3 regions of the Streptomyces sp. NPDC030799 genome follow, and region 1 is predicted to be linked to each of the others. Evidence: riboswitches for the same ligand, from Rfam matches in the RefSeq annotation. Region 1 holds a riboswitch; each other region holds the start of a gene.
What was found. Region 1 has a riboswitch for cobalamin ahead of ACZ41I_RS17035 (ribonucleoside-diphosphate reductase subunit alpha). Riboswitches for the same ligand answer to the same signal wherever they lie in the genome.
Positions count from the first base shown of each region.

Region 2: another riboswitch for cobalamin. It lies ahead of ACZ41I_RS20905 (cobalamin biosynthesis protein); the one in region 1 lies ahead of ACZ41I_RS17035 (ribonucleoside-diphosphate reductase subunit alpha).
Region 3: another riboswitch for cobalamin. It lies ahead of ACZ41I_RS36325 (CbtB domain-containing protein); the one in region 1 lies ahead of ACZ41I_RS17035 (ribonucleoside-diphosphate reductase subunit alpha).

Region 1 covers NZ_JBVIDS010000006.1:190,313-193,575, forward strand. The annotation lists gene mctP (monocarboxylate uptake permease MctP) at 1-276, shown strand, start outside; gene ACZ41I_RS17025 (hypothetical protein) at 315-518, opposite strand; gene ACZ41I_RS17030 (hypothetical protein) at 822-1,229, opposite strand; cobalamin riboswitch at 1,510-1,683, shown strand; gene ACZ41I_RS17035 (ribonucleoside-diphosphate reductase subunit alpha) at 1,808-3,263, shown strand, end outside.
Region 2 covers NZ_JBVIDS010000008.1:41,974-45,236, reverse strand. The annotation lists gene ACZ41I_RS20910 (cobyric acid synthase) at 1-1,159, opposite strand, end outside; gene ACZ41I_RS20905 (cobalamin biosynthesis protein) at 1,156-2,121, opposite strand; cobalamin riboswitch at 2,226-2,366, opposite strand; gene ACZ41I_RS20900 (hypothetical protein) at 2,488-2,715, opposite strand; gene ACZ41I_RS20895 (inorganic phosphate transporter) at 2,747-3,263, opposite strand, start outside.
Region 3 covers NZ_JBVIDS010000018.1:41,973-45,235, forward strand. The annotation lists gene ACZ41I_RS36315 (hypothetical protein) at 15-353, opposite strand; gene ACZ41I_RS36320 (CbtA family protein) at 500-1,252, opposite strand; gene ACZ41I_RS36325 (CbtB domain-containing protein) at 1,275-1,496, opposite strand; cobalamin riboswitch at 1,533-1,674, opposite strand; gene ACZ41I_RS36330 (hypothetical protein) at 1,869-2,270, opposite strand; cobalamin riboswitch at 2,333-2,452, opposite strand; gene ACZ41I_RS36335 (methyltransferase family protein) at 2,483-3,247, opposite strand.

The sequences.
Region 1 (3,263 bases):
TACGGCACGGTCGCGGCGTACGGGGTCGCCTCGCCGACCCAGAAGCACTTCGGCGGCTCGGCCAAGGAGATCCCGGGCATCGGGGAGATCGGCTACATCGGCCTGACCGCGTTCGTCCTCAACGTCGCCGTGACCGTGGTCCTCACCTTCGTCCTCAAGGCCGCCAAGGCCCCCGAGGGCATCGACGAGACCAGCCCGGCCGACTACACGGCGGACGCGGGCGACCTCGGCGTCCAGGTGGAACTGCCGTCGGCGACGGCGGGCAGCGCGCACTAGGGGACCCTGCGACGCCGGGATGATCCAAACGACACCCCCTAGCCCACGCGCCTCGGCCGGACGCCCTCGTCCCGTGTGCGTCCGGCCATCGCGTCCCAGAAGCGGTCCAGTTCGCGGACGCGCATGCTGACCCAGGGCGGTGTCTTTCGGTGCACCAGCCTGGGAAAGCAGCGGCGGATGGTTCCGGGCAGCAGGACCTGCTGCTGCCGGCAGAAGGGCTCGCGGACCTCGCCCCGGGGCACCCCGCCCCGGGGGCCGGGGGCTCAGCTCGACGTCCTCGCGCAGCCGGCCGTCACTCATGGCGTGGGCCCAGGTCTCCAGGAGCCACAGCCGGAGCGTGCTGCGGTCCCAACTGCGGGTGTCGAGCCGGTCCTTGTCGTTGCGCGGACGAACGCGTTCGAGGTCGCCGTGGTGGTGCAGTTCGCGGGCGATCTGCAGGTAGATCGGCGATTCGGTGACCTCCGCGGTCTCCACGATCCAGTCCACGCGGCGCTCGTCCGTCTCCGGGACCCGCGCCTCGACGAAGTGCAGCGCCGACTCCTCGCTCAGCGGCTCCAGCTCCACGATCGCGGCGGGGTGCTCTCCAGCGGACTGTGCGGCCGGGAGGCGATGACGACCACCTTGTCGTCGGCGAGCAGTTGCTGCCAGATCCGGTCGCTCTTGGTGCGCGCCAGAATGCCGTGAGGCGCTTCCTCGGCGAACCGTTGCCTGGCCATGCGCTCGAAGTTCAGATCGGCACCGGTTGCGTCCCTCAGCCGGATCGGCACGGGAACGGCGTGCTGCCGGGCCAGCAGCTCGGTCAGCCGCACCAGGACGGCCGTCTTGCCCGTGCCGACACCGCCGACGAGCAGACAGGGCCTGCGGGTCTCGCGCTGCCGCAGCCTCTGGGCGATGACCCGGGCGACCTCCTCACGGCCCACGATCTCGGCCATGCCGGGCCCGGCGGTGAGCACAAAGCCCTTCCGCGGCCCAGGCGAGGAGTGCGGTCAGGAGGATCAGCCACACAACCCGGATCGCACGTGTCTCGCCTCCAGCGTCGCCATCGGCGCGCTGCGAGGCCGCACCTTGCCCGGCGGATGACGGACGATCCTCGTCATGGTGCGTTCTCCTTCCGAGGCCGGCTCTCGGCACGAAGGACCCGCGGGGCACCTTCTTCCATGGAAACACTCCAGCCGGGCCCTGCAACTCGGAAGTTGACCCTCCGAAGCCACCGCACCACACAACAGACACAACATCTGGGGGTGACCTGACAGCCCGGCACTAGATGTATGCTCATCCTCGCTGTCGCCGCAGGGGAATCCGGTGCGAATCCGGAACTGTCCCGCAACGGTGTACTTGTGTGTGTCCGTTCCCTGAACGCCGTGCACAGGAGTCAGTCCGAGGACCTGCCGACAGCGCACCCGGCCGTCCGGCCGGTGTGCCCTGAGACGTCCGGGCCTCGTGGAGTGGGCCGGTGGACGCGACGCCGTGTGCGCTCGTGGCTGCCCCCGCCCTCCGCCAGGCCCCCGTGCCGAGCGAGGGAGAGCCCCACGTGACCATCGCGCCAGCAGACCCGGCTTCAGCCGACGGCCTGGAGACCGACGGTCCCGGTGCCGCGCTGCTGCGGACCCTGACCGAGCTGACCGCCGACCTCCCCGACACCGACCCCGGCCGGGTCGCCGCCGCCGCCCTGCGTGGCCGGTCGGCGAACGCCGACGAGGCGGAGTTGCGGGAGCTGGCCACGGAGGCCGCCGCCGGGCTCATCTCCGAGGACCCCGCATACTCCCGGCTGGCCGCCCGGCTGCTGACCCTCACCATCCGCGCGGAGGCCGCCTCGCAGGGCGTGACGTCCTTCACCGAGTCCGTGGCCGTGGGACACCGGGAGGGGCTCATCGCCGACCGGACCGCCGAGTTCGCGCGGGTGCACGCCGCGCGGCTGGACGCGCTGATCGACACGGGCGCCGACGACCGCTTCGGCTACTTCGGGCTGCGCACGCTGCACAGCCGGTATCTGCTCCGGCACCCCTTCACCCGCAAGGTCGTCGAGACCCCCCAGCACTTCATGCTGCGGGTCGCCGCAGGCCTCGCCGAGGACGACAGTGTCCGCTCCCTGGACGAAGTCGCCGCGCTCTACCGGCTCATGAGCCGCCTCGACTACCTGCCGTCCTCCCCCACGCTCTTCAACTCCGGCACCCGCCACCCCCAGATGTCGTCCTGCTACCTCCTCGACTCCCCGCTGGACGAGCTGGACTCCATCTACGACCGCTACCACCAGGTGGCCCGGCTCTCCAAGCACGCCGGCGGCATCGGTCTGTCGTACTCCCGGATCCGCAGCCGCGGTTCGCTGATCCGCGGCACCAACGGGCACTCCAACGGCATCGTGCCGTTCCTGAAGACCTTGGACGCCTCGGTGGCGGCCGTGAACCAGGGCGGCCGGCGCAAGGGCGCCGCGGCCGTCTACCTGGAGACCTGGCACTCCGACATCGAGGAGTTCCTGGAGCTGCGCGACAACACCGGTGAGGACGCCCGCCGTACGCACAACCTGAACCTCGCGCACTGGATCCCGGACGAGTTCATGCGCCGGGTCAACGCCGACGGACAGTGGTCGCTGTTCTCCCCGGCGGACGTGCCGGAGCTGGTGGACCTGTGGGGGGAGGAGTTCGACGCCGCCTACCGCAAGGCCGAGGCGGCGGGGCTCGCGAAGAAGACGATCCCGGCCCGTGAGCTGTACGGCCGGATGATGCGCACCCTCGCGCAGACCGGCAACGGCTGGATGACCTTCAAGGACGCGGCGAACCGCACCGCCAACCAGACCGCCCTGCCCGGCCATGTCGTCCACTCCTCCAACCTCTGCACCGAGATCCTGGAGGTCACGGACGACGGGGAGACGGCGGTCTGCAACCTGGGGTCGGTCAACCTCGGTGCGTTCGTGAGCGGCGGTGACATCGACTGGCAGCGCCTCGACGAGACGGTCCGCACGGCCGTCACCTTCCTCGACCGTGTGGTCG
Region 2 (3,263 bases), on a different contig from region 1:
CCTCCCCGGCCGGCCGGGTCAGGGTCTTGTCGCGGGCGAACCGCACCCGCACGGGCAGCACGCCGAGCCCGTCGACCGCGCCGGCCCGCGACTCGACCTCGTCCTCGATGTGCTCGCCGAGAATCTGGAAGCCGCCGCAGATGCCGAGGATCGGGCGCTGCTCGGCGGCTCTCCTGAGAAGCGCGTCGGCAAGCCCCCGCTCCCGCAGCCACTCCAGGGCCCGTACGGTCCCGCGCGTGCCCGGGATCACCACCAGGTCGGCGTCCGCCAGCTCCTCGGCCCGGTCCACGAACCGCACCACGACACCCGGTTCGGCGGCCAGCGCGTCCACGTCCGTGAAATTGGACATCAGCGGAATGGCGCACACGGCGACCCGCAGCACGTCCTCGCCGACGGGCGGGGCCACGTTCGACTCCCGCACAGTCCCCCGCAGGGAAACGCGCAGTCCGTCCTCCTCGTCGATGCCGAGGCCGTGCCGGAACGGCAGGACGCCGTAGGCGGGCCGTCCGGTGAGCCCGCGCAGCATCTCCAACCCGGGCTCCAGCAGGCCGACATCGCCCCGGAACTTGTTCACCAGGAACCCGGCGACCAGCTCCTGGTCCTCGGGCGACAGCAGGGCGACGGTCCCGAAGAAGGACGCGAAGACGCCCCCGCGGTCGATGTCGCCCACCACCAGCACGGGAAGCCGCGCACTCCGCGCGATGCCCATGTTCACGATGTCGGTCCGGCGCAGATTGATCTCGGCCGGGCTGCCCGCACCCTCACAGATCACCGCGTCATACGTGCCCCGCAACTCGGCCAGGCAGTCCAGCACGGTGCCGAGGAGCTGCTGCTGCCGCCCCCCGTGGTACCCGCGCGCGCTCAGCTCGCCCACCGGCCTGCCCAGCAGCACCACCTGGCTGCTCTGCTCGCCGCCCGGCTTGAGCAGCACCGGGTTCATCAGCGCGGTCGGCTCGATCCGGCACGCCTGGGCCTGCATGGCCTGGGCCCGCCCGATCTCCGCGCCCTGGCGGGTCACGAAGGAGTTCAGCGACATGTTCTGCGCCTTGAACGGCGCGACCTTCACACCCTGGCGCACCAGCCACCGGCAGATCCCGGCCGTCACGACGCTCTTGCCGGCGTCGGAGGTGGTGCCGGCGACGAGGAGTCCCCCGTTCACTTTCCACGTCCCTTCAGACCCTTGACGAGACCTTTGGCGAGGAGACGCGCGGCGACCGTGGTGCCGAGCGCGAGAAGGCCGACGCGGCCGGAGAGCCGTACGGACCGGTCGATGTCGGTGACCCGGACCGCCCGTCCGGTGTCCCCGTTCAGCACCGGCCGGTGCTCGACCCGGCCGCCGTAGGAGAGCGTGCCGCCCAGGCGTACGCCGAGGGCCCCGGCGAAGGAGGCCTCGACGGGCCCGGCGTTGGGGCTCGGGTGCTTGCGGGCGTCGGCCTTCCAGGCGCGCAGGGCACCGCGGGGGTCGGGCCCGGCCGCGGCGGCGAGCACGGCGGTCAGCCGCGCCCCCGGCCAGCCGGCCAGGTCGTCGAGCCGAGCGGAGGCCCAGCCGTAGCGCCGGTAGCGGGGGGACTTGTGACCCACCATCGCGTCCAGCGTGTTGACCGCCCGGAACCCGAGCAGCCCCGGAACCCCGGCCACGGCCCCCCACACCAGTGCCCCCACGACGGCGTCGGAGGTGTTCTCGGCGACCGACTCGACCACTGCCCGGGCGATCCCGTCGGCGTCCAGCGCCTGGGGATCCCGGCCGCACAGATGCGGCAGCCGGGCCCGCGCCGCCTGGACGTCTCCGCGCTCCAGAGCGCGCCCGATGGTGCGGGCCTCCCGGGCGAGCGACGTACCGCCGACGACCGCCCAGGTGGCGGCGGCGGTCAGCGCGAGGGACGCGGCGGGGGAGGGGCGTACGGCGCGTGCGGCCACCGCGCCCAGTGCGACGGCGCCTCCGGCGCACACGACGGTGTGCAGGGCGCCCCAGCCGCGGTGGTCGTGCCACAACGCGCCGTCCACGGCAGCGGCCGCCCGGCCGAACGCGGCGACCGGATGCCCGTGGCGCGGATCGCCGAGCAGCAGGTCACCGAGAAGGCCGGCGGCGGCGCCGTACGCGTATGTGCGATCGGCACCCATCGGCTCAGCCGGCCGTGGGTACAGGAGCGGGCCTGGTTCGGGTCCTGGTCCTTCGGCAGCCGAGCATGGCGATCCGTGTCCTCACTCAGGGTGTCCGCGCCCTGGTTCGACGAGATTCGGCGGTGAGAGTTCCTGGCTCCCGGGGTTCTTCCCCGGTGACAGTGGCGGGACCGCGCCGGATTCGCACCGGCTTCCTCTTCTGCCGCCCTACATGGCCTGGGCAGTCCACCACGCGCCCCGAACGGCCGTCAACTTGCCGTTGACCTGCAGGGGGAGAGTGTGCGGATCCCCACATCGCGGGGTGTGCGGGCATGAGAAAGGCCCCCCTTCCGCCTTCCGGGGGAGGGGAGCCTTCAGAGGGTGTGGTCAGGGCTTGGCCACGATCAGGTAGATGCCGTACGCCACCGCCGCCGCGCACGCGGCGAAGCAGACGTAGGCGCCGGTGACGGCGAGGCCGGCGGAGCCGCCCTGGGCCGCGGCCTTCTCGCGCCGGGCCAGACCGCCCACGCCGAGGGTGAACAGGGCCACCAGGCCCACTGTGAAGGCGAGGCTGACGCCGAAGACGGAGCCGAGGGCCGCCCAGTCGATCTTCATGATGCTTCCTTCGTAACCGGGGTGGCCGGGGTCAGACGGTGGCGGCCGGCGGGGCGGCCGGGGCAGCGGGTTCGGCGGCCGGGGAGGGGATCGTCGCCGTCAGGTCCTCGGTGAGCGTGCCCGCCGGGGGCGGGGCCACCGCGGCGATGGCGGTGGTCACCACGCCGGCCGGCTCCTCGGCGTCGGCGACGACATTGGTGTGGTCGACGACCTCACGGCGGGAGATCTTCCAGATCGCGGCGCTCGCGGCGACCAGGAAGACGGCGACCGCGGCGGTGCCCCAGTCACCGAGGTCCGTGACGGACTCGGCGCCCGCGCCGACCAGCGCGGCGGCCGGGAGGGTGAGCACCCAGGCGACGGCCATGCGGGTCGCGGTGGACCAGCGGACCACCCCGCCCTTGCGGCCGAGGCCCGCGCCCATCACCGAACCGGAGACGACGTGCGTGGTGGACAGGGAGAAGCCCAGGTGGGAGGAGGCCAGGATGGCGGTCGCGGCGCTGGTCTGGGCGGCGAAGCCCTGGCGCGGCTCCAGGTCGGTCAGGCCGGTG
Region 3 (3,263 bases), on a different contig from region 1:
CGCCGGCCGGTGGTTCAGTCTGCCGAAGCCCGGTGACGGCGCAGCAGCGCCGCTATCGCGCAGCGCAGGCAGGTGCCGTCGTCGCCCGGCTCCATGGCTTCGCGGTCGGGGCATGTCGTCGGCGCCGGATGGGACCGTCCCCGGCAGCCGTCCCCCGAGGCCGCGATCAGCATCTCCAGGTCGTGCAGCAGCTGTTCGGTGCGCTTGGCCTGCTGGGCGAGCACCCGCACCCGGGCGCTCTGGCCGCCGATCTGCCGTCGGCTGGCGACCAGTTGCTCGTATTCCCTCGGGGTGAGGGCGACCGCGTCGCGGCCACCGACGGTGATCCGGCGGGGCTGTGGGGCTCTGGCCACTCGGTTCCTCCGCTCCTCGCCCGGGCATCCGCCTCCGGTCCGCCGCCGGATTCCCTCGCCCTGCCGGTGAACCCGTGCGCCGGTGTCCGGAGAACGCCAGAGGGCCCCCGGATGGTTCCGAAGGGCCCTCTGTTGTCCGGAAGGGGTCAGTGCGCGGCCGGAACCGCTCGCCCGCTCTCGGCCGTCGCCGGCTTGGGGCTCAGCAGCCGCTCGGCCAACTCGCCGAAGAGGAGGCCGAATCCGCCCCACAGAGCGGCCTGGATGCCCAGTGCCGAGAGCCGGAACCGCCACAGCAGGGTGGCCGGGAAGCCCTTGGGGACCTCGTTGACGACAGGCAGGAACTGGTAGGCCAGACCGATCACGACGGCGAACGCGGCCACCGCGACGACCGTCGCCCACCAGGTGCCCAGACGGGGAGCCAGGCGCTTGCCCAGCAGGGTGGCGGCGACCGCCAGCAGGACGCTGAGCAGCATCATCAGGAAGTACAGGGTGGTCCGCCTGCCGATGGTGTCGGGCTCGCCGACCGACGGCGGGTTGGCCGGGTACTTCAGGAACGGCACGACGTACACGGCGAGGAGGGCGCAGCCCGACAGCAGCAGCGCGGTGGCGCGCGGGCTGAAGCGGCCCACGCGGCCCAGGGCGAAGCAGAAGGCGAGCGCGGCGATCCCGCCGAAGGCGACCCCGTACACGAGGACACCGGTGGCGAGGCCGGCGGTGGACTGGAGGGAGCGGGAGACGACTTCCATCTCGTGCTCGTGGGAGTGGGCCTCCTCGAAGCTGATCGCCTTGTCGACGCTCGGCTCACCGAGGACGTACGCCACGACGAGGGCGAGCACGCCGGCCGCGAGGCCGGCGAGCATGCCCCGTACGAGGAGGTTCCGTACGGTTGCGGAATTCATGGGCGGGCGGTGTCCCCTCGCCTCAGTGGCAGGGGAAACCGAGCAGGTGCCGGGCGTCGTGCACCCACTCGTGGACGTCCGTGCCGTTGAGCACCGAGGTGGCGCCCTGCTCGGCGCCGACGAAGTAGAGCAGGATCAGCATGAGGATGCCGAAGAAGACCGCCCAGGGGGCAATCGCCTTCAGCGGCAGCTTGGCGGGTACGACGGGGGTGGTGGCTGTCGGCTGGGCGACGGTCTGCGCCATGGCAGAACCTCCTCTGGGAGTTCGCGTCCCATCTCGGTGGTGCACAGGACGACGGCCACGGGTCTGACTCACGGGACGCCTCGGGGGCGTCTCGCATACAGTGGCGCGACCGTGCCGGATTCCCACCGGCTTCCGTCTCGCCGTCGTCGATATCGGACAGACCGTACCGCGTGCCGCGCGCACGGCCAAGACCGCCTGCCCCCGCCGTGATCTTCCTCTCCCAGCAGGCGGGACAGGACGAGGCCGGTGGGGCGGCAGCGCAGGCAGGGCCCACATCAACGGCGCCCGGGGGCAGTTGCGCACGGCCGTGTCGGTGGCGCGCACCGGACGGTGGCGACCTGCGCCGGCTCGGTGCCGTACCGGACCCCTGGGTCAACGGGGATCCGCACGGCGCCGTGGCGGCGTGAAGGCGTACAGGTCGAGGATGTCCGGCTGGGGAGCGACGCCCGGGCCACCCGCCCGTACCCACGTCACGATGTCCTCGGTCGCATCCGGGTCGTTGACAAGTCCCAGCCAGACCGGCCGCGCACCGGCGGCCCGGCCCGCGGTGGACGGCTGTACGACGATGACGTTGGCCTGGTCGCACACGTCGAGGCAGTCGGAGATGCGCACCGGCACCTCCGCCCGCAGCCGTGCGGTCTGCGCCTGGTGATCAACCCCCGTCACCTTGGGGCTGCCGCAGCAGCAGTCCCGGCACACGACGACCCGGCACGGCGCCGCAGCGCTCCCCGTCCCCGCTCCGCCGGACGCCTCTTCCGCCGGCCTCTCGGGCACGCCCATGTCACTCCCCTCCCGGGGAGATCCGCCCCGGTGTGCGTCGAGGAGGCGACCGCGTGAGTCTCTGGCTCCCGGGTCGTCGCCCGCCCGGCCTGCCCGCCCCGGGCGGAGCGGAGGCCTGCCGGAACTCGCTCACCGGTCACAGTGGCGGGACCGCGCCGGATTCACACCGGCTTCCTCGGACCGCCGTCGCCCTATGTCGCAGGTCATCATGCCATCACCGGTGGGAGCGCCGCGTGTACCATCACCGCTCCCGCCCTCCGACGGCGGCCGGAGCGACGACCGGGCCGGGGGGTGTCGTTCGGATCATCCCGGCGTCGCGGGCCCTGGCGCGGCACGCTGCCCGCGGGGCGCCGGCCGACCCGGTGGGCCGTGCGGCGTATGTGGGGGATCAGGGCCGGGACTTCGGCGCGGTAGGCGTCGTAGGCGGCGCCGAACCGCCGGGCCATCGGGCGGTCCTCGACCCGGACCCGGCGCAGCAGCCCGGGTATCGCGGCCACCAGGAACGCCACCCGGACACCGAAGCCGCAGGCCGGCACGGAACCGGTGACCAAGCCGAGCAGGCCGGTGCAGATGGGGTGGCGGACCAGCCGGTACGGCCCGTCCGTGCGCAGCTCGTGGTGCTCCCGGACCGTCGGCACACTGGCCCACATCGTCCCCAGCACCCGGCGGGACCACAGCAGCAGGGCGGTCGAGGCGACGGCGGGCAGGACACCCAGGAGGGCCGGCTCGGGCCGCCAGTACTGCAGATGGCGCCAGAACCCTTCGAAGCGCCCGACCGGGATGAAGAACGCGGAGACGCCCGCCGCCGGCAGCAGCCGGCGCGGCAGCGTGCGGCGCAGTCCCCGCAGCCAGCCGCGCAGTCCCAACCGGCTCCGCACGCCGAAGTGGACAGCGCCCACGACCCAGGCCGCGACGAAGATCAGGACGCAGAGGTCGACGGTCAGGACGAGTGCCGAGTGAAGAGAACCCATGCCTCAAGACTGCTCC